Regions from separate parts of the Psychrobacillus sp. FSL K6-2365 genome, predicted to be linked through region 1. Evidence: riboswitches for the same ligand, from Rfam matches in the RefSeq annotation. Region 1 holds a riboswitch; each other region holds the start of a gene.
What was found. A riboswitch is a leader RNA that binds a small molecule or an ion and turns the genes downstream of it on or off. The one in region 1 is predicted to bind S-adenosylmethionine.
Positions count from the first base shown of each region.

Region 2: linked by a shared signal. The riboswitch ahead of MKY29_RS17985 (bifunctional homocysteine S-methyltransferase/methylenetetrahydrofolate reductase) and the one ahead of MKY29_RS15310 (methionine ABC transporter ATP-binding protein) in region 1 are both predicted to bind S-adenosylmethionine.
Region 3: linked by a shared signal. The riboswitch ahead of metA (homoserine O-acetyltransferase MetA) and the one ahead of MKY29_RS15310 (methionine ABC transporter ATP-binding protein) in region 1 are both predicted to bind S-adenosylmethionine.
Region 4: linked by a shared signal. The riboswitch ahead of MKY29_RS21305 (cyclase family protein) and the one ahead of MKY29_RS15310 (methionine ABC transporter ATP-binding protein) in region 1 are both predicted to bind S-adenosylmethionine.

Region 1 is NZ_JBBOOO010000001.1:3,053,743-3,058,852, reverse strand. Features, by position in the region: gene MKY29_RS15330 (arsenate reductase family protein) at 862-1,224, shown strand; gene gcvH (glycine cleavage system protein GcvH) at 1,298-1,678, shown strand; gene MKY29_RS15320 (toprim domain-containing protein) at 1,753-2,103, shown strand; gene MKY29_RS15315 (thioredoxin family protein) at 2,115-2,435, shown strand; SAM riboswitch class I at 2,471-2,575, shown strand; gene MKY29_RS15310 (methionine ABC transporter ATP-binding protein) at 2,785-3,810, shown strand; gene MKY29_RS15305 (methionine ABC transporter permease) at 3,803-4,471, shown strand; gene MKY29_RS15300 (MetQ/NlpA family ABC transporter substrate-binding protein) at 4,534-5,110, shown strand, end outside.
Region 2 is NZ_JBBOOO010000001.1:3,582,155-3,587,264, reverse strand. Features, by position in the region: gene MKY29_RS17995 (protoporphyrinogen oxidase) at 1-1,233, shown strand, start outside; gene MKY29_RS17990 (NERD domain-containing protein) at 1,350-2,297, shown strand; SAM riboswitch class I at 2,707-2,815, shown strand; gene MKY29_RS17985 (bifunctional homocysteine S-methyltransferase/methylenetetrahydrofolate reductase) at 2,887-4,746, shown strand; gene metH (methionine synthase) at 4,727-5,110, shown strand, end outside.
Region 3 is NZ_JBBOOO010000001.1:1,929,519-1,934,628, reverse strand. Features, by position in the region: gene MKY29_RS09240 (LysM peptidoglycan-binding domain-containing protein) at 1-1,201, shown strand, start outside; gene MKY29_RS09235 (hypothetical protein) at 1,375-1,605, opposite strand; gene metA (homoserine O-acetyltransferase MetA) at 1,627-2,535, opposite strand; SAM riboswitch class I at 2,611-2,718, opposite strand; gene MKY29_RS09225 (methyl-accepting chemotaxis protein) at 2,784-4,790, opposite strand.
Region 4 is NZ_JBBOOO010000001.1:4,200,180-4,205,289, forward strand. Features, by position in the region: gene MKY29_RS21300 (5-methyltetrahydropteroyltriglutamate--homocysteine S-methyltransferase) at 1-994, opposite strand, end outside; gene MKY29_RS21305 (cyclase family protein) at 1,010-1,747, opposite strand; SAM riboswitch class I at 1,841-1,940, opposite strand; gene MKY29_RS21310 (protein-tyrosine phosphatase family protein) at 2,008-2,433, opposite strand; gene corA (magnesium/cobalt transporter CorA) at 2,605-3,567, shown strand; gene MKY29_RS21320 (hypothetical protein) at 3,990-4,796, opposite strand; gene MKY29_RS21325 (hypothetical protein) at 4,920-5,110, opposite strand, start outside.

The DNA.
Region 1 (5,110 bases):
ATATGCAGGGGCATCTAAAGACACTATCAATTGCAGTCGACAAATTGAGTGGAAAGCAACTATTAGTCATTCAATTCTACAGATTTTGGCTGTGAATGAGTAATGAAATTTAGTAAAATTATCCACTCCGCGTGTAAAAGGTAAAAGTCCGCAAGTAAATATAGGCCTAGAGCAAGTAAATCGTTTACGACCGCAAGTAAGCCACAGAAATGAGCGAGTAAACAATAGGTGAGAGCAAGTAAAGATAAATTAAGACCAAATCATTCATTAGATATAAGGATATTTATGCATCTTGAGTATATAAAATCAGTCTTCCTGTTGATATAGAATACAGAGGATTGCATGCAATGTAGAGGCTCTGGATTTGTTATCAAAAATTTTTAATTAGGGCATTTCTTATGGATTTCTTCAACTAATAAAAAAGTATACGACATAAAAATAGACGGTATCTATCGTATAGAGTAGCGTTAGAGCCCCCGAAATTGTATCTTCGGGGGCCTGCTCCATGAATAGGAAAGTAGCTTTTCTCTAGTTATCCAAAAATGCACTAACGTGTTTCTAGAAGTTGTAGAAGAGCGACGGACAGATAAGCGCCATAAAATTACCGAAAAAAATGATGCTGGTTGGTTGTGACGGACGTCACAACCAACCAGCATCACTAAAAATTCAATCGGCAATAATATAGCAACAAGTTAGTCCAGAGCATTTCGGAAACGTTGGAAACAGGTTTTGAACTTAAAGGGTGGGCATTTTTTTTGAGTCTTAATTTCTTAATTCGAGGTTGAATCCTTAGTCACCGTTCAAAATGATTGCTCATCTCTTACACTATTATGTATGATAAAAAGAAAAAGGTGGTACAACATGACTATTCAATATTATGGCTATCCTAAATGTACAACGTGTAGAAAAGCGAGCAAATGGTTAAAGGACAATGATATAGAATACATAGACAACCATATAGCTGAAAATCCTCCAACTAAAGATTTGCTTCAAAAAATGTTCGAAGTAAGTGGCTTAGAACTCAAAAAATTCTTTAATACTTCTGGTATGAAATATCGAGAACTTGGTCTAAAAGACAAGCTTCCAACGATGTCAGAAGATGAGCAATTAGCCTTGCTTGCTTCTGATGGAATGCTTATTAAACGTCCAGTTGTTTTTGATGGTGAAAAATTAACGCTAGGCTTCAAGGAACAACAGTTTGAGGATGTTTGGAAGACTTCTTAAAGTCACTTGTTTTTACTATAAAAATATGTGAATATAGTAGATGAATGTATTATTAATGGAGAGGGGTATATATATGAACGCACCTAAAGATTTAAAATACTCAGCAGAGCACGAATGGGTAAAGACTGAAGGCGGAAATATCCGTATCGGTATTACTGAATTTGCACAATCAGAGCTTGGAGATATCGTGTTTGTCGAGCTTCCACAAGTCGGAGATGATATTAAAGCAGGAGATCCATTTGGTAGTGTAGAGTCTGTAAAAACTGTATCTGAACTGTATGCACCAATAAGCGGTAAAGTAGTAGATGTAAATACAGAATTAGAAGATAACCCTGAATATGTAAACGAATCCCCTTATGAAAATGCATGGATGATTGTTGTAGAGCCAGCTGATGTAACGGAAGTCGATGGTTTACTTTCTCCAGAAAAATACGAAGAATTAATTTCAGAATAATTATGAAAACGCCGCTTAATGTCGGCGTTTTTTTCATATAATATTGGAAAGGGCATAGTTGGGAGAGATGCTGAATGGCTATTGTCTTTAGTGAAAAAATAATTATAGTTGAGGGAAGATCAGATAAATTAAAGCTTTTAAAATTACTTGATGAATCAACAGAAATTATTTGTACAAACGGAACGATATCCAATGTAAAGCTAGAAGAGATTTTAAGTCCTTACGACGGTATTCCTATTTATGCGTTTTTAGATGCGGATAGATCAGGCGAGCAAATTCGCTCCATCGTCAGGAAAGAATACCCTGAAGCTATTCATCTATATACCAATCCAATGTATTGTGAAGTGGCGACTACACCGTTCAAAGTTTTGGCATCTATATTAAAAAGTGTTAATATAAAAGTGAAGAGACAATATTTACTTTAGGATGATGTAATGTGAATGAATGGACACTTGAACAGTGGAACGACCATAAGAACAGTGGACAGCTTACAATGTTCTATATTTATACACCCTTATGTGGAACATGCCAAGTTGCAAGTAAGATGATGCAAGTTGTACAAGAGATGATGCCTTTTTCAATTGGCCAAGCAAATATTAACTATCTAGAGAATTTTGCAATGGATTATCATATTGAAAGCGTACCATGCCTGATAATCGCTAAAGGTGGAACTGTATATAAAAAGATATATGCATTTCAATCAGTTCCATTTATATTAGAGACAATAAAAAGTATTGACGAGCAAGTAGTCGTGTGATAACATTCGATATACCAACAAATTAAATAGTGTTACTCTTATTAAGAGTGGTGGAGGGAAGTGCCCTATGAAGCCCGGCAACCGTCATGTAAATGAAATGGTGCCAAATCACGCAAAGCTGTTGCTTTGGGAAATGAGAGAATGGATGAACGTTATTAAAATAAATAACTTAAAACCCTTCTGCTCTTTTGCAGGAGGGTTTTTTTAGATAGAAATGGGAAGTATATGTATTTACATAGTAACTGTTGACTCATTGAGTAGTTTTAAAATGCAGGATTAAAAATTCATACAATATTTCTTGAAGATAGATAGGCAATTGAGCATTTCGTAGAAAGGTGGCAAGTTTCCCATGATTAGTTTAAATAATGTTTCGAAAAAATTTAGCACGAAACAAGGTACAATCGTTGCAGTTGAAGAGGTGAATCTTGACATAAAGAAAGGTGAAATTTTCGGCATCATTGGATACAGTGGTGCAGGAAAGAGTACACTTATTCGATTATTGAATGGATTAGAAAAGCCAACTTCGGGTCAAATTATCGTCAACAATCAAGATATTACTAAGATAAATGAAGTGAAGCTTCGTCAAGTAAGACAAAAGGTAAGTATGATTTTCCAACACTTTAATCTGTTATGGTCAAGAACGGTTGCGGAAAATATTGCTTTTCCATTAGAAATTGCTGGTGTTCCACAAGCACAACGTTCTTCAAGAGTAGAGGAACTAATTGATTTAGTTGGTTTAGAAGGTCGCGGACATTATTATCCTTCACAGTTATCAGGAGGACAAAAACAACGTGTCGGAATTGCGCGGGCATTAGCCAATCGTCCAGAAGTGCTTCTCTGTGATGAAGCAACCTCTGCGTTAGACCCAGAAACTACAGACTCAATTTTAGACTTATTAGTTAGTATCAATGAAAAATTAGGGCTGACAATTGTTTTGATTACCCACGAGATGCAGGTTATTCAAAAGATTTGCGGTCGTGTTGCAGTAATGGAAAAAGGTCATGTAGTAGAAGAAGGAAAAGTACTAGATGTATTCCAAAACCCGCAACAACCTATTACAAAACGTTTTGTCTCGCAAGTAAGTGATTCCAATAAAGCAATACAAACAATACAGCATTTAAAAGAGCTATATCCAAATGGCAAGCTGATAAAGCTAGTATTTGTTGGAGAGCAAACAGAACAACCAATATTGTCGAGACTTATTAAGCAATTTGATTTAGAAGTCAATATTGTCCAAGGTAATATTTCGCATACACAAAATGGCGCATTTGGTACCTTAATCCTTCAACTAGAAGGAGATGCATTATTGGTGGATGAGGCAATCCGCTATATACATGAACAAAAAGTAAATACAGAGGTGATCAACAATGATTAATGATTTATTTCCTAATGTTGATTGGCCAAAAATGTGGGAAGCAACCGTTGAAACATTATATATGACTGCAGTATCTACTATACTGACAGCAATTATTGGGCTAGTGCTCGGTCTTTTACTTTTCTTAACTAGTCCTCATCAAGCATGGGCGAACAAGTTAGCGAACTGGTTAACAGGAGCTTTCGTTAATATATTCCGTTCCATTCCATTTATTATTTTGATTATTTTATTAATCCCATTAACGAAGTTTTTAGTTGGAACAATGCGTGGGCCAAATGCTGCATTCCCAGCTTTAGTTATTGGAGCTGCTCCATTTTACGCTCGTATGGTGTTGATAGCTCTACGAGAAATTGATAAAGGAGTACTAGAAGCAGCTAAATCGATGGGCGCTAAAACTTCTACTGTTATTTGGAAGGTTCTATTGCCAGAATCTATGCCCGCATTAGTATCAGGTATTACGGTTACGGGGATTTCACTAGTTGGTTATACAGCTATGGCCGGTATTATCGGTGCTGGGGGACTAGGAACGCTAGCATTCTTAGATGGATTCCAAAGAGGTAGAACAGATGTAACACTTGTTGCCACAATACTAATATTAATCATGGTATTTATAATTCAGTGGATAGGCGATTTAATTACTACAAAAATAGATAAACGATAATAGGTGTAAACGAGAGTACTCGATCACATAGAAAACATAGGTAAAAAGGGAGAGATTTGAAAATGAAGAAGTTATTAGCTGGAGCTTTATTATCAGTGAGTGCATTAACACTTGCAGCGTGCGGAGAAGAAGAGGGTAGTAAACTTGTAATAGGTGCATCGAACGTACCTCATGCAGTTATATTAGAAGAAGTTAAACCAATTCTTGAAGAACAAGGAATTGAACTTGTTGTAGAATCGTATCAAGATTATGTATTACCAAACAAAGATTTAGATTCAGGTGACTTGGATGCGAATTATTTCCAACATATCCCTTACTTTGAGTCACAAAAAGCTGATTTTGGATATGATTTTGCTAACGCTGGTGAAATACATATTGAACCAATCGGTTTATATTCTAAAAAATACGGTTCTATTGAAGAGCTTCCAGAAGGTGCAACAATTCTAATGAGTAACTCTGTTGCAGATCACGGTCGTATTCTTGCTATGTTAGAAGCAAAAGGACTAATTAAATTAGCAGATGGTGTTGACAAAACAAAAGCTGAAGTGAAAGACATCGTTGATAATCCTAAAAATCTTGAATTTGACGCTAACTATGAATCAGCACTGATGGTTCAGTTATATGAAAACGAAGAAGGCG
Region 2 (5,110 bases), 530 kb from region 1:
TTCATTATGGAGGTTGGAGCTGATTCAATTGTTGCAAGAAACGAAGCAATCACAAATTTAATTGAAGAGCTAAATCTTGAAGAAGAAAAAGTGTATAACTCTACAGGCATTTCGTATATTTACACAAACAATGAGTTACATGCAATTCCTGCAGACACTGTATTCGGTATTCCCACAAGTATTGAATCATTAAATAGCAGCACGCTAATATCAGATGCTGGGAAAAAAGAAGCATTAAAGGATTTAGAATTACCAAATGAGAGCTTCACAAAAGAAAGCTCAGTCGGGTCATTTTTAGAGTATTTCTTAGGGAAAGAATTAGTTGGAAAACAAATTGTGCCTGTGTTATCAGGTGTTTATTCTGGTGATCTCAATAAACTTTCTATCGCTACTACACTACCTTATTTGATTGACTATAAAAATAAATACGGCAGTATAATTAAGGGGTTAGAGGAAAACAGAGCACAATTCCAAGCAGCAGCTAATAAAAAGTTCATTTCTTTCCAAAATGGACTTTCCACACTAATTGATCGCTTAGAGGAAGTGCTGGGCGAATCTACGATTATTAAAGGTGTGGCAACAAAGAAAGTAGAGAAGAAGGATGGACGTTATTCGGTTTTATTGACTAATGGGGAAACGGTTGAAGCAGATAGTGTAGTGCTAGCTACTCCTCATAATGTAGCGCAGCTGATTCTTCAAGATGAACAGTTGGATACCGATTTCAATAGACTAAAAAATTCATCCCTTATTAGTGTATATCTTGGATTTGATATTCCAGATAATCAGCTTCCAGCAGAGGGCACTGGTTTTATCGTATCCGAAAATAGTGATGTGAAATGTAATGCATGTACGTGGACAAGTCGTAAATGGACACACACGTCAAAAAACAATAAATTACTTGTTCGTATGTTCTATAAGAGTTCAAGTCTAGCCTTTGAGAGCATGAAGAATATGAGTGAAGAAGAGCTAGTAGAGGTTGCGCTCCAAGATATTAAAATGAGCTTGAAATTAACGGGAAAACCTGAGGTAATAGAAGTAACAAAATGGAATGATCAAATGCCAAATTATCATCTAGCACACGGGGATGCAATTCAATCATTAACAGCTAAGATGGCTGATGAGATGCCAAATGTGGTGTTGGCTGGTTGTTCTTATTACGGGGTTGGAATTGTAGCTTGCATTAAGAACGGTAGAGAAACAGCAGAAAATATTATAAATTCAATAGTTGATTAAGTTTGCTGGCCAAAATTCATTTTTGGCCATTTTTTTATGGGGAAAATTGAATAGTTGCTTATTTGGTGAAATTTACATTTTCTTTTGTTGTGCTACGATTCAATTGGAGGTGAAGTATGCTTAAAGTAATGGATTCTTGCGAATATAATTTAATTGGTTTACAAATGTTAGCAAAAAGATTGAATGATACACATCCTCAAAAGGAGATAATCTTAGCTAAAGAAAAGGCAGCAAAAGCTGGACTGCAAGGTGAACGTAGAATAAGTGAAGTTTTTGCGAAATATACATTTCCTTTTGAATACTTTTTCGTTGAAAATATCGGATTAGATTCAAACGGTAAGTTCCAAATAGATGCTATCTTTCTTACTCCCTATTTCTTAGTAATTCTCGAAAGTAAAAATATAAGTGGGAAGTTATTTTTCAAACAAAACCCTGCGCAGTTAGAGCGCGAAACACTCGATGGTAAAATCGATGTTTTTGAAAGCCCAGAAATCCAGTTATCGCGAAATATTCATTTGCTACAAGAATGGCTGGGAAATCATGGACTGACAATCCCAATATACGGTGTGATTGTTCTTAGCAATCCAAAAGTGAGAGTAATTGAACCACCGAAAAAACTTAGTGCTATTCTTCCCCAAACCATCCCAGTATATTTACGTAATCTTCCCCGCGAAAATGTATATTTTGATTCTGAAAAAATGAAAAAATTTGAAAATCAAATAAAAGTAGGTCAACAAACTTATATTCCCTTTCCAATGTGCGGACGCTGGGGTATTAATCCTAAAGATTTAAGAAGCGGTGTCCAGTGTGAAAGCTGTGATTTTCATGGAATGGAAAAAAGAAAAAATGGCTGGACTTGTCCTCGTTGTGGCTATTTTGATAAACTCGGACATGAAAAGGCCATAAGGGATTGGTTTATGCTGATTAGCGATACTATAACTAATAAACAATGTAGAGACTTTCTTCATTTAGAATCAAAATATATCGCGCACAGAATCTTGCAATCAATGAATTTAACCAAGATAGGAACATCCAGAAACACTAAGTATAAATGGATATGGTAAAGCACCTGTGCATATACTGAAAAAGATAGAAAAAGAGTGAATCGCTAGAATGCAGCGAAGAATCGCTAGAATGCAGCGAAGAATCGCTAGAATGTAGAGGAGAATCGCTAGAATGTAGAGGAGAATCGCTAGAATGTAGTGGAGAATCGCTAGAATGTAGCGGAGAATCGCTAGAATGTAGCGAAGAATCGCTAGAATGTAGAGAAGAATCGCTAGAATGCAGCGAAGAATCGCTAGAATGTAGAGGAGAATCGCTAGAATGCAGTGAAGAATCGCTAGAATGTAGAAGAAAATCACTTAAATAGGATAAATAAACACTAAGAGAAGTGTATAGAAAATTCAAAACACATCTTGACGCTTTAATGGAATAAAGGTACGATATGTTTAATTAAAAAATTGAATAATGAAATTCTTATCAAGAGAAGCCGAGGGACTGGCCCTACGAAGCTTCAGCAACCAGCCAATTAATTGGTCAGGTGCTAAATCCAGCAGACTTAACAAAGTCTGAAAGATGAGAAGGTGGTATCTTGCATACTCGTAAAGCCTTCTTTTCATGGAAGGCTTTTTTATATGGAGAGGATGGATACAAATGGGTTTATTAGAGAAGTTACAGTCGTCTATACTGACAGCGGATGGGGCAATGGGTACGCTACTTTATTCGTACGGAATTGACTATTGCAATGAAGAATTAAACATTCAAAAGCCGGAAATCATTGAGAAGATACATCAGGATTATATTGAGGCCGGAGCAGATATTATTCAAACGAATACGTATGGAGCGAATGCCATTAAATTGGCGCGTTACGGGCTAGAAAACCAAGTGAAAGAAATAAATGAAGCGGCTATCCAAATTGCTAAAAGAGCTGCTGCACCCGGAAACCAATTTGTCCTCGGTACGATTGGGGGCATTAGAGGAATTCGGAAAAGTGATGCCATGCTCGGTGAGATTATCCATTCACTCGATCAGCAAGCCATCCAGCTGTTAGCGGGAGATCCAGATGGTTTATTACTCGAAACCTATTATGACTTAGAAGAATTAAAGACTACTGTGACTCATCTTCGTACCTTAACTGATATACCAATTATAGCCCAAGTATCCATGCATGAGCCTGGTATTTTGCAAAATGGCTTACCACTTAATGATGCTCTGCTTCAGCTTGAAGCAATTGGAGCGAACATAGTTGGAGTCAACTGTCGACTAGGTCCCCATCATACAATTCAAGCATTTGAAGGAGTAAAACTTCCGAATAAGGCTTTTCTCTCTGCTTATCCAAATGCTAGTTTACTGGATATAGATGAAGGGCGAATTGTCTATGAGTCCGATGCTGAATATTTTGGAAAAGCGGCGTTATATCTTAGGGATGCTGGAGTACGACTAATAGGAGGTTGCTGCGGGACGACACCAAAGCATATCGAAGCAGTAAAAAAACATATTGGTCATTTAGCGCCGATTACGAGTAAGGTTGTTGAAAACAGAAAGCCGATTATTATTCAAGACGCCAAGCCGACTAACACACTGGCTCTCCATGAAAAAGCAAAAATAGAAAGGACGATTATTGTTGAGCTAGACACTCCTCGTCATCTTGACACGACTACATTCATGGAAGGTTCAGAAAAGCTATATGCTGCTGGAATTGATGCAGTGACAATGGCGGATAACTCATTAGCCTCCCCACGTATTAGTAATATGGCAATGGGCTCGATGTTAAAACACCAAAAAAATATTAGACCGCTTGCTCATATTACATGCCGTGACCGTAATTTAATCGGTCTTCAATCTCATTTAATGGGGCTGGATGCGCTTGGAATCCATGATATTCTTGCTGTAACTGGAGACCCGACGAAAATTGGTGATTTCCCTGGGGCGACAAGTGTTTATGATGTATCAAGCCTAGAATTGATACAACTAATCAAACAATTAAATGAAGGTATTTCTTTCTCAGGAAAGTCACTACGAAAAAAAGCTAATTTCTCCGTAGCTGCTGCTTTTAATCCGAACGTTCGTGTTCTGGACCGTGCAGTAAAGCGACTAGAGAAGAAAATAGAATGTGGAGCAGATTATTTCATCACACAACCTGTCTACTCGAAAGATAAAATTCATGAAATTTATGAAGCGACTAAGCATTTATCAACCCCTATTTTCATTGGAATTATGCCACTGACTAATAGTCGTAATTCAGAATTCCTTCACAACGAAGTACCAGGTATAAAATTGTCCGAAGAGGTACTGGAGCGTATGCGTTTATGTGGAGATGATAGAGAGCTAGCTACTGCAGAAGGTATCCAAATTTCAAAGGAATTAATAGATACAGCAGCGAAGCTATTCAACGGTATTTATATAATTACGCCATTTTTCCGATACGATATGTCTCTTGAATTAATTCATTATATTCAAGAGATTGATCGAAAGAAAGAGAGAGGGTTCAGCTATGTCCAAACATCTAATTGAGCAACAACTCCAAGAAAGAATACTAATTATTGACGGTGCAATGGGAACGATGATTCAAAATGCGGATCTTAATCCCGAAGATTTCGGAGGGGATGAATACGACGGTTGTAATGAGTATTTAAATATAGTAAAACCGGATGTTATTGAACACGTCCATCGTGAATATTTAGCTGCTGGTGCTGATATTATTTGTACGAATACATTTGGTGGAACTCCTGTAGTGTTAAATGAATATGATCTCGGTAATCAGGCATATGATATTAACTTTCGTGCAGCTCAGCTAGCTAAAATATGTGCAGAGGAATTTTCTACTTCGGATTGGCCGAGATTTGTAGCGGGGGCAATTGGACCGACGACAAAAACA
Region 3 (5,110 bases), 1.1 Mb from region 1:
ATCTTCAGCAGAAATTCGAATTGGACAGAAATTAATAATTCCACAAACACATACACTATATACTGTTATAAATGGTGATACTTTATGGAAGATTTCTGAAAAATTCAATGTAACTATAAATGATTTAACTAAGTTGAACAGACTACAATCTTCAAACCTAATTGTCGGTCAAAAATTAAACATTCCCGATTATTACGTACAAATTCAGTTGTTGGGTGGTAAAAAAGGCTGGGTTAATAAATCACTTTTAAAACAAACGAACCAGCAACGAATCGTAATGGGATGGAAGTATAACGGAAGTTCGCAAAATTATTCACAACAATTGAAGCACTCTAATTTAAATGTGGTGTCACCAAGATGGTATACTTTAAATAACACAGGTAATTTTGTTTTAATTACAGCTGACACAAATTATCTGAAAGATGCACATAACAAAGGCAAGAAAGTTTGGCCCCTAATTGGAAATAAATTCGACCCAGTTTTAACTGACTTGGTATTAAGTAATCCTGAAAAACGCAAAAAATTAGTGTCAACGCTTAAAAATTCTTTAGTTCAAACAAAAAGCGATGGAATAAATGTGGACTTTGAAAACATCGATCCGAAAAACAAGCAAGATTTTATCCGCTTCGTAACCGAACTTAAAAACGCTCTTCATCCACACGGAATTAAAGTATCTGTAGACGTTACTCGCGAAAACAAGGATCCTTTTTGGTCTGGCAGTATAGACCGTTATGCGTTAGGTCAGGTTGCTGACTATATCATTATGATGGGGTATGATGAGCATTGGGGAGGTAGTCCAATAGCGGGGTCTGTAGCTTCTATGCCATGGGTTCAAGAAGGTATTGAACTGTTACTGGAAGACGTACCATCTCACAAGATTATCTTGGCGGTACCTTTCTACACAAGAGAATGGATTACTAATTTAACGACAAAAAAAGTGAAAAGTATCGACCGTACAATGGGTGAGGTTGAACAAATTATCTCTTCAAAAAATCTTATAAAAGTTTGGGATCAAAATACCCAGCAAAATTATGTGGAATTTACTGCAAACGGGGATAAGCACCAAATATGGGTAGAGGATAAACAATCTATCAAACTTCGTATAGACCTTGCTAACCAATTTAACTTAGGTGGAGCAGCTGCTTGGTATATCGGCTCTGAAACACCTGATATTTGGAATATACACCATTTCAACAAATAAATGGAGTGTGAAACCCTAAAATTTAATAACAATTTTCAACCTGAGTCTATATTTAGATGAACTCAGGTTGTTTTAATTTTCCACTAAAAGTAAAAGCACCCAGTCTTTCTCTAAATTACGAGTTGACTGGAACCTTACCCTCTCATCTTCAATCCTGAATCTTATTTTTCAGATTAGGTAGTCACCCATACTTTATATATATTTAATCCATCCTGCTGAGTATTGACTCTAAATGTGTCTATCGAAGCTAATCTAAAAGCAAGAGAATAAGCAATTTTGTAGTCTGAGGTTATATATCCATCGTAAATTCTTCCGTAAATTTCATTTGCTAAAGAATCGGCCCAAACATCGGCTTCATACAATGTTTCAAAAATTATTTCTTCTCTTTTCCACCTAATATTCATAGCTACACCAACTTTGTAAAGTTATTCCCATTCATAAGGTGTTTCTTGGTAAACATAATAATTCAACCAATTGGAAAATAGCAAATGTGTATGTGACCGCCATGAGTTCATTGGCTTTTGTGATGGATCATTGTTTGGAAAATAATTTTCTGGAACATCAATCTCCACACCTTTTGATATATCTCTTTGGTATTCATCTGCAAGTGTTGTTGCATCATACTCTAAGTGACCAGTAATCATAATATGCTTTTTATCTTTAGATATTACTAGGAAAACACCTGCATCTTCCGAATTGGAAAGCAATATCAGTCGAGGGTCTTGTTTAATCTCGTCGTATAACACAGCCGTGTAACGAGATACAGGTGCATAAAATTCATCATTAAATCCTCGTACTAATTGAATGGTTGGATCGGATAACCGATGACTAAATACACCAAAACATTTTTTGGGTAGGTCGAATTTACCAATACTATAATGATGATAAAGCGCTGCCTGCGCTCCCCAACAAATATGAAGAACAGAGGTCACATGCGTTTTGGACCATTCCATTATTTCAGTCATTTCAGGCCAATAATTAACATCCTCGAATGGTAAATGCTCAATTGGAGCACCTGTAATAATCATTCCATCAAATTTTCTGTGTTTGATATCCTCAAAAGTCGTATAGAAAGTATCTAAATGAGTTTTACTAACATTTTTGGAATCATGTGTTGCCATATGTAAAAAAGTCACATTTACTTGGAGTGATGTATTCCCTAATAATCGTAACAATTGAAGTTCGGTTTTCTCCTTTTCAGGCATAAGATTCAAAATAATTATGTTTAATGGACGTATATCTTGAGTTATTGCTCGATCGGTATCCATGATAAATATTTTCTCTTTTTTAAGAAGTTCAGCTGCTGGTAATTGTTTAGGTATATTTATCGGCAAAATAGTACTCCCCCTTAAATTTAAAAACCCTCTTTTCCTTTATATAAGAAAAGAGGGTGAACGTTTTGCTCTCGATTCTTATCTTTCAAGAAATTATATCTTGTAGGAGTTAGCACCTTTCTGATAAATCAGAGGTTGCTGAAGCTTCAACGGGCCATGTCCCTCTGCTTCTCTTGATAAGAGTTATTAAATTATAATGTTCTTTATTAAAGAATATTAACATGTGTTTTCCAATAATTCAACTTCTTTTAAACTTTGAAACGATTTACTGCTTCCGCAAGTTTATCACTAAGCTCTGTTAAGGTCTCGGATGCTGCAGCAACCGACTGAATCGCTCGTAACTGCTCATCAGAAGACGCACTCACTTCTTCACAGGCTGCTGCAGTTTGTTCTGAAGTTGCAGCCATCACTTGAATAGTATCTACTACCTGATCTTTATAGTTGGAAACCTGTTCAATTTCTGCTGAAACTGCATCAATAGATGTTTGTAAACTATTCATCAATATTGATATTTCACTAAATGTTAACTCAGTATCAGTTACAACAGAACCTTGTTCGCGGAATGTTTTGATGGTGTCTGTCATTTGCTCCCCTACAATATGGGATTCACTTTGTAGCTCCGTAATAGTTTGTTTTACTTCCTCTGTGGCTTTAGCAGATTGTTCTGCAAGCTTTCGCACCTCATCCGCAACGACCGCAAAGCCCTTTCCATGCTCACCTGCACGGGCCGCTTCAATACTTGCATTCAGTGCGAGGAGATTCGTTTGTGATGAGATTTCCATAATGGTTTCCATAACACTGCCAATCGCTTTTACTCTAACTTCTAAAGTTGTAAACAATGTAGACATGGAGGTAAGATTAGACTCCCAGTTTTGGAAAGAAGTTTTCAATTCACTCATTTGGTTTTGACCATTTGTATTCATTAAATTTGCTTTAGTAGCTATATCAGTCATCGTTATTGATTTTTCGTTAATGAGATTGATTTGCTCGCTTAAGTGCACGGAACTCTCTGTTACTTCACCAGCATCTTCTGCTGATTTAGATGCACCTTCTGCAATTTCACTAACAGCTAATGACACTTGTTCCGCAGAAGCATTTGTTTCTTCAGCTACAGCACTTAAATTTTCAGAATTTGACTGCACGTTATTTGCGGACTCTTTTACAACCTGAATAATTTCATTCATACTGCTAGACATTTTGTTGAAGTTTGTAGCAAGTTGACCAATTTCGTCCTTAGACCCTATATTCGCTTGTACAGTTAAATCTCCATCAGCAATAGAATCCATTAATTTTTTTAGTTGGCCGATTGGTTTTAAAATAGCGCTAATCATGAAATATAATACGATAAATATGATTGCCTCAATGGCTAAAACAATTATTATTATCATTGTACGTATACTGTCTGCTGTTTCGTTTATCTTATTTTCCTCATAAACAGCTCCTATTTTCCAATCCAATTCTGGTAAAGTTGTAAATACAGTAATTGTATTAGTACTCTCCGTTCCGTCAGTCACATTTCCACTTTCCAAGGAACTAGATAGCATTTTTTTAACTGATGAATTCTCAGATATGTTTTCACCAAATAAAGTGGGATGAACTATAGCATTACCATCTGCATCCACAATAATTGGATAACCTTCATAACCTAACTCATTGTTTGCTAACGTTTCTGTTAATTTGGATAATAGAATATCAATGGCTAATACACCAACCACTTGGCCATCTCTAATAACAGCTTTTGCACCAGAAATTGCATATTCTCCAGTAGAAGCATCTACAAAAGGTTTAGACCAGCTGAAACTGTCTTTATTTGAAACTGCATTTAAATACCATTCCCTTGAAGTAGGATCAAAATCTGCTCCTAGGTCTGCTTCTGGGATAATTTCAATCGATTTATCAGGTAAAGCTATGTAGACTGAAGCTACAGCGTCATATAATGAAACAAATTCATTAAATTTAGTATCTAATTGTTTCTCTAATTTCTTGGCTAAAACTCCATCAGTTGCTTTAGCACTATTATGAAAATCTACAATATCATTTGAAGTTGATAATTGAATAAGCCCTTTTTCATATGTAGCTAAATAATTCTGAATTGATGTTGACATTTCTTGAACTATAACTTGGCTTTGATCAATTAAGTCTTTTTCCATCTTTTTACTAATAGTGTTCGTACTAATGGTTATTAATGGTGCCATACTTACAATAATTAGAGCCATAACAGCAATAATTATTTTCCACTTTATAGATTTACGCATTACTCATCTTCCTTCTCTATGTATTGAATATGCTCCGATATGAATATTCCATATATAAGTATATTTATACTATTATATCGGCACAATGAGAGAATATTAATGCATGAAAAATAACTTACTCTTCAAAAAAACAAATTTCGGTGAAATACCTTCTTATTTACCTTTCTATCATATTTTCTGCAGATGATGATTTCAAACATATTATTAATGAAAATAAAGGAACTAAAAATAAATCTTCCAATTTGAGATACCTGACTTGAAATCTCACAAAAGAGACCACCTTCTTAAAAGGTGGTCATAATCATTATAAGTAATTCTAA
Region 4 (5,110 bases), 1.1 Mb from region 1:
GACTAATACTTAGTTGCTCTAATGGTACATATTGAATTGCTTCTTCAATTCGAGCAAGAATGTTGTCCTTGTTTTCTAATTCACCTGTTTTAGAGGTGAAAATACCTAAAACTACTTTTGCTCCTCCGTTTGGTATATGAGCAAGGGGCTGAAAATCTCCAGAACGATTATCATCGTATTCTAAGAAGAATCCATCCACTTTTTCTTTTGCAAATAATGTCGGAGCTATCAAAGCATAGCTTCCACCAAAAGCCCAAGTAGATTGATAGTTTCCACGGCATAGATGTGTCGTGACTACTAAGTCTGCTGGTTTACTTTCTAGGATACCATTGACGACCCTTAGAGCGAGATCTATTAAGTATTCTCTTTCTCCTTCTTTATATGGAATATCTGGAGAAGAAAGACCTGCAATATAAACATCGTCAATTTGTAAATATCTAACTCCTGCCTTATAAAAGGCTTGTATAGTTTCTTGATAAGCAGCAATTACATCCTTTGCAAATTCTTCTACATCTGGATAGACTTTCTCATCTCGGATTCCAGGATGGAACAATTGGTTAGGACTTGGGATAGTTTGTTTGGCAACAGCACGACCAGCTACAATCTCATTAAAATCAATAAAGTCTTGGATAAATGGATGATCTGGGTTGAAAGAGATTTTGCCGATATTGCGAACTTCGTATTTCTCTGTTTCTATCCCTTCAAATATATACCCTTTTTCGGGTACATACCCTTCAAAACCATTTAAATGCTCTAAGAAGTCTAAATGCCACCAGTCGCGACGAAACTCTCCATCTGTCACAAGCTCTAGACCTACCTCGATTTGCTTATCAACGATTCTTTGAATTTCTTTAGTTTCAACTGCTTTTAATTGTTCTCTAGTAATCGTTCCCTCCTTGTATTCTTTTCTCGCGGTTAATAAACTTTCTGGCCTTAACAAACTTCCTACATGGTCTGCTCTAAATGGTGCTTGAATAGCTGTTTTAACTGGCAATTTATCCATCTCCTTTTATGGTAAAATAGCAAATGATCGTACTGGGAATCCAGAGGCTTTCTCTGGTTTTGGAACGATATTGAATATAATAGCTCCTTTTGCAGGGAGCTTATCTAAGTTCGTTAATAGCTCTATTTGGTAAGTATCTTGTTCAAGCACGTAATATTCTCCATGTAATGCGCCATTTTTTAGATAATCCACACTTGAATCAGTGTCAAATGTTTCATGTCCTATAGCTTTAACCTTTCTTTCTTGGAATAAGAACTTTAATGCTTCTATTCCCCATCCTGGTACGTGATTATTACCATCTGTATCTTTATTATTAAATGCTTTTTCGTCTGGCCAACGTTTACTCCAATCAGTACGAAGTGCGACAAATGAGCCTTCTTCGATTTTTCCATGTGCTTTTTCAAATGTTAAAATATCATCCACTGATAAAGTAAAGTCATTATCTTCAGCAGCTTCCTTAGACTGGTCAATGACAACTAATGGTAATACGAGTTCTTTTAATTCCAGTTCTTCTAAGTAACGAGAATCTCTAACAAAATGAATTGGTGCGTCTATATGCGTGCCATATTGCCCTGCAAATTGAAAGCTTTGTGCAAAAAATCCATCGTCATGATTAAACAATGTGTCTATTTCAGCTGCCTTAAAAGCTGAAAAATGTGGTGAGTTTGCTCCGAATATATGTGTTAAATCTACCCACTGCTTTTCTTTTAAAGTGTTGAAGGCTTTTAATAATTCCGATGACATATTTGATTTCTCCCCCTATTTTTATAGTTTAAATCAAATAAAACCCCTTCTTAGAAACAAGAAGAGGTTTACACGTCACCAGTGATTATTCTCTTCTTATCTTCAAGCTAACGCTTCTGGAATTAGCACAGTACATAATTGCCTGTTGCTGAGGTATCATAGGGCCAAGTCCCTCCACCTCTCTTGATAAGAAAGTTGTTTTATTTGATTAATGCCTAGTATACAAATAGAAATTATATAAGTCAACAATAATTTTTGATTTATTTAGAATATATTCTTTTTAATGAATCTCGTTGGTCCTCTTTTAGGTTTATCTTTGATCGAATTGCTTTGGCCATTTCTTCTGCTTCTTCTACTGTTTCTGCTAGATTTAACTCCATCAAAGTGGCAACAGCCATTGTCCCTGCTCTTCCACCACCTGAATTACAGTGAAAGTAGACATTTTTACCCTGGTTATATGCTTGAACGACTTCATGGATACCAGCTTTAATTGAATCAACCTGTTCGTTTTGTCCATCCAAAATCGGTTGATGTACCTTTAAATTTTCAGCAGGATGATCTTTAGATGCAACCCTTAGGTCGAAAATAATATCTATTTGTTCATTAGCTAATAGAGGTTCAACCCCATCTACGCCTCCTACAAATATGCGATTCGGGATTAAGGCTTCATAATTATTTTTTTCCATACTACCTCTCCTTTGTTTTAGATTCATTATAACAGGGAGACTATGAGATAATAAGAAAAGTCAAGCGTCTATGGAAACCTAGAAAAGCGTTGGAGCTAGACAGACACTGAATAAAAGGTTATACATTTTAATTAATAAGAAAAGAGATTGTGATGAAAGTGAGGGATTCCTATGATTCGCACGATTGGTATAACGACCGATCATGATATAGTAAGTGACTTTCCATTAGAGGATATAAAACAAAAAAAGTTTGAATGGTACTGGATTGATATTGGTGAGCCCTCCAAGGAAGAGGAGCTTATACTTAGTTCTTTTTTTCATTTTCACCCACTCGCTATTGAAGACTGTCTACAAAGACTGCAGCGACCTAAGGTAGATTATTATGATGGATACAACTTCTTTGTTTTACATACGCTTAACGAGGAGACATTAGAGGCAGAAGAGTTAGATATATTTGTAGGTCAGGATTATGTAGTGTCATTTCATTTCCATCCAATGCATGAAATGGAGCAGGCACGAGAGCGTATTAGACAAAATCCACAAGGTTGGGATAGAGGTGCTATCCATGCAACTTATCATATAGTCGATAAAGTGGTGGATGCCTATTTTCCGATTGTCTACAAAATTGAAGACTATTTAAATGCTGTAGAAGATAAGCTCACTTATGATATGCGCCATTTTTCTATGGATTTGGTGTTCGATCTTCGAGGAGATTTGCTACGTTTAAGACGTACAGTTATTCCTATGAGAGATTTACTCTATCGAATTTTAAATTCAGAACGAATGAATTTACAACAAACTGAGCACACCTATTTTGCAGATATTTACGATCATTTAATACGACTGACAGAGATGATTGAATCGAACCGTGAACTTACCGCCGATATCCGGGATAGTCATATGTCGATAAATTCTAGTCGGATGAACCGTATTATGATGATACTAACGATTGTATCAACCGTTTTCATCCCCTTAACGTTTATCGTGGGAGTATATGGAATGAACTTCAAGAACATGCCCGAGCTTGAGTGGAAATATAGTTATTTTGTAGTGTTGGGCGCTATAGCTCTCATTGCTATTTCAATGCTTGGTTGGTTCAAGTACAAAGGGTGGTTTAACTTGTTTAAAGACTAACATAAGCAAAACTGACAAAAGACGCTCGGTCCTTTAAGATCAAAATCTATTTCTATTGTTTTCGAAGAGCTTTGGACAGACGTTTTGCTATATCTTCTTTTTTTCATGAATAATTTAATTCTGTTTATCTTTACTTGCTCTTGCCTATTGTTTACTTGCTTCCATCTCTGGCTTACTTGCAGTCAAGAATAGTTTACTTGCTCTAAGTCAATATTTACTTTCGGTCTATTGTCTATTACTTGCGAAACGGATAATTTTTCCAAAACTCTTTATTCATTTAAAACTTAAATGTGCAGAAATGTAATAGTTGTATCTTTAAATGTTTCTTCATATTCATCGTGCTTTCATAGAGACTTGCTTTAATTTGTATTAAAACTCACTTAATTGATGGTAGAGGAAATCATAGCGGTATTATTCATTTTTTATTGATTGGCTGTCCAATAATAAAACAATGCTGTAAATGTAAGTTTTTCTTCATGTGTCAAATTATGTGCTAGGGACACATGAATATTCATCGCCTGTACTTCAAAGGCAGGATGTGTAGCATATGGAAATATTCCAAACCGATACTTAGCTAATCTATGGCCGTCTAAGTCATTCACATCAATATCTCCATACATACTTTTAGCTTCCATTTGAAGCAACTTTTCGTTATTTGCATCAAATATAATAGCTCTATTTTTTATGGACATTGATGGCAAAACAATAGTAGTTACATGCAGATTATTATGGTCACACACCTTTATTTCTAAAAATTTCAGCCTATTTTTAATGGTGAATTTAGAAACTAACTTCTCGTCCATTGTTTTTAATTGATAAGTAATTGGAAAGAACATACCCGTTTTAAAAATATTTAATGTCGATAGTTTCCTTCGAAAAGGCTGTTCTTCAGTAGGGCTGATTTTATATAAGCGTTCACCTGTACTGGATACTAAATAAGTTTGAGGGATTAGTGAAACATCTCGTTGAAAATTGAGTTCTTGAACCGGAAAATTAGCTGAGTAATAATCGCTGTCTATTTTCTTCTCATCCGGCAACTTTTCTGATGCATGTTGAAAGAAAAAAGATGAGCTATACAAAACAAATAACGCAAAACCAATGGCAAAATGATTTTCAAAGTCTTTCCACATAACGTCTCTAAAAACGATCAGTAAAACTATGTATATTCCTATTAAAAGTATCGATCCAAACTTTGTACATTTGGCTGTTTTTTCGTAAATATGCTTCAAAGTATTCACCTCTAATTATCATACGATGAAATAGAGGATAGAGTTTCAAATAATATAAAAAACACAATTACAATATGATCAAAAAAACCGTAAAGACTATAAATCTAAAGTCTTTACGGGGGGTCATTGTTTCTCTAACGCTCTTCCAAATAGCTTACCGATAAAATACCACAGAATATATATACCTACTACAATACATACAAAGTACAGGACACTTTCCGTTTTTTCCGGTAGTCCTATAGGTTCCAAGAAAATTTGAATTGTAACTAACACATAAATGATAGCAGCAATACCTGCTAGTAATACGATACCGA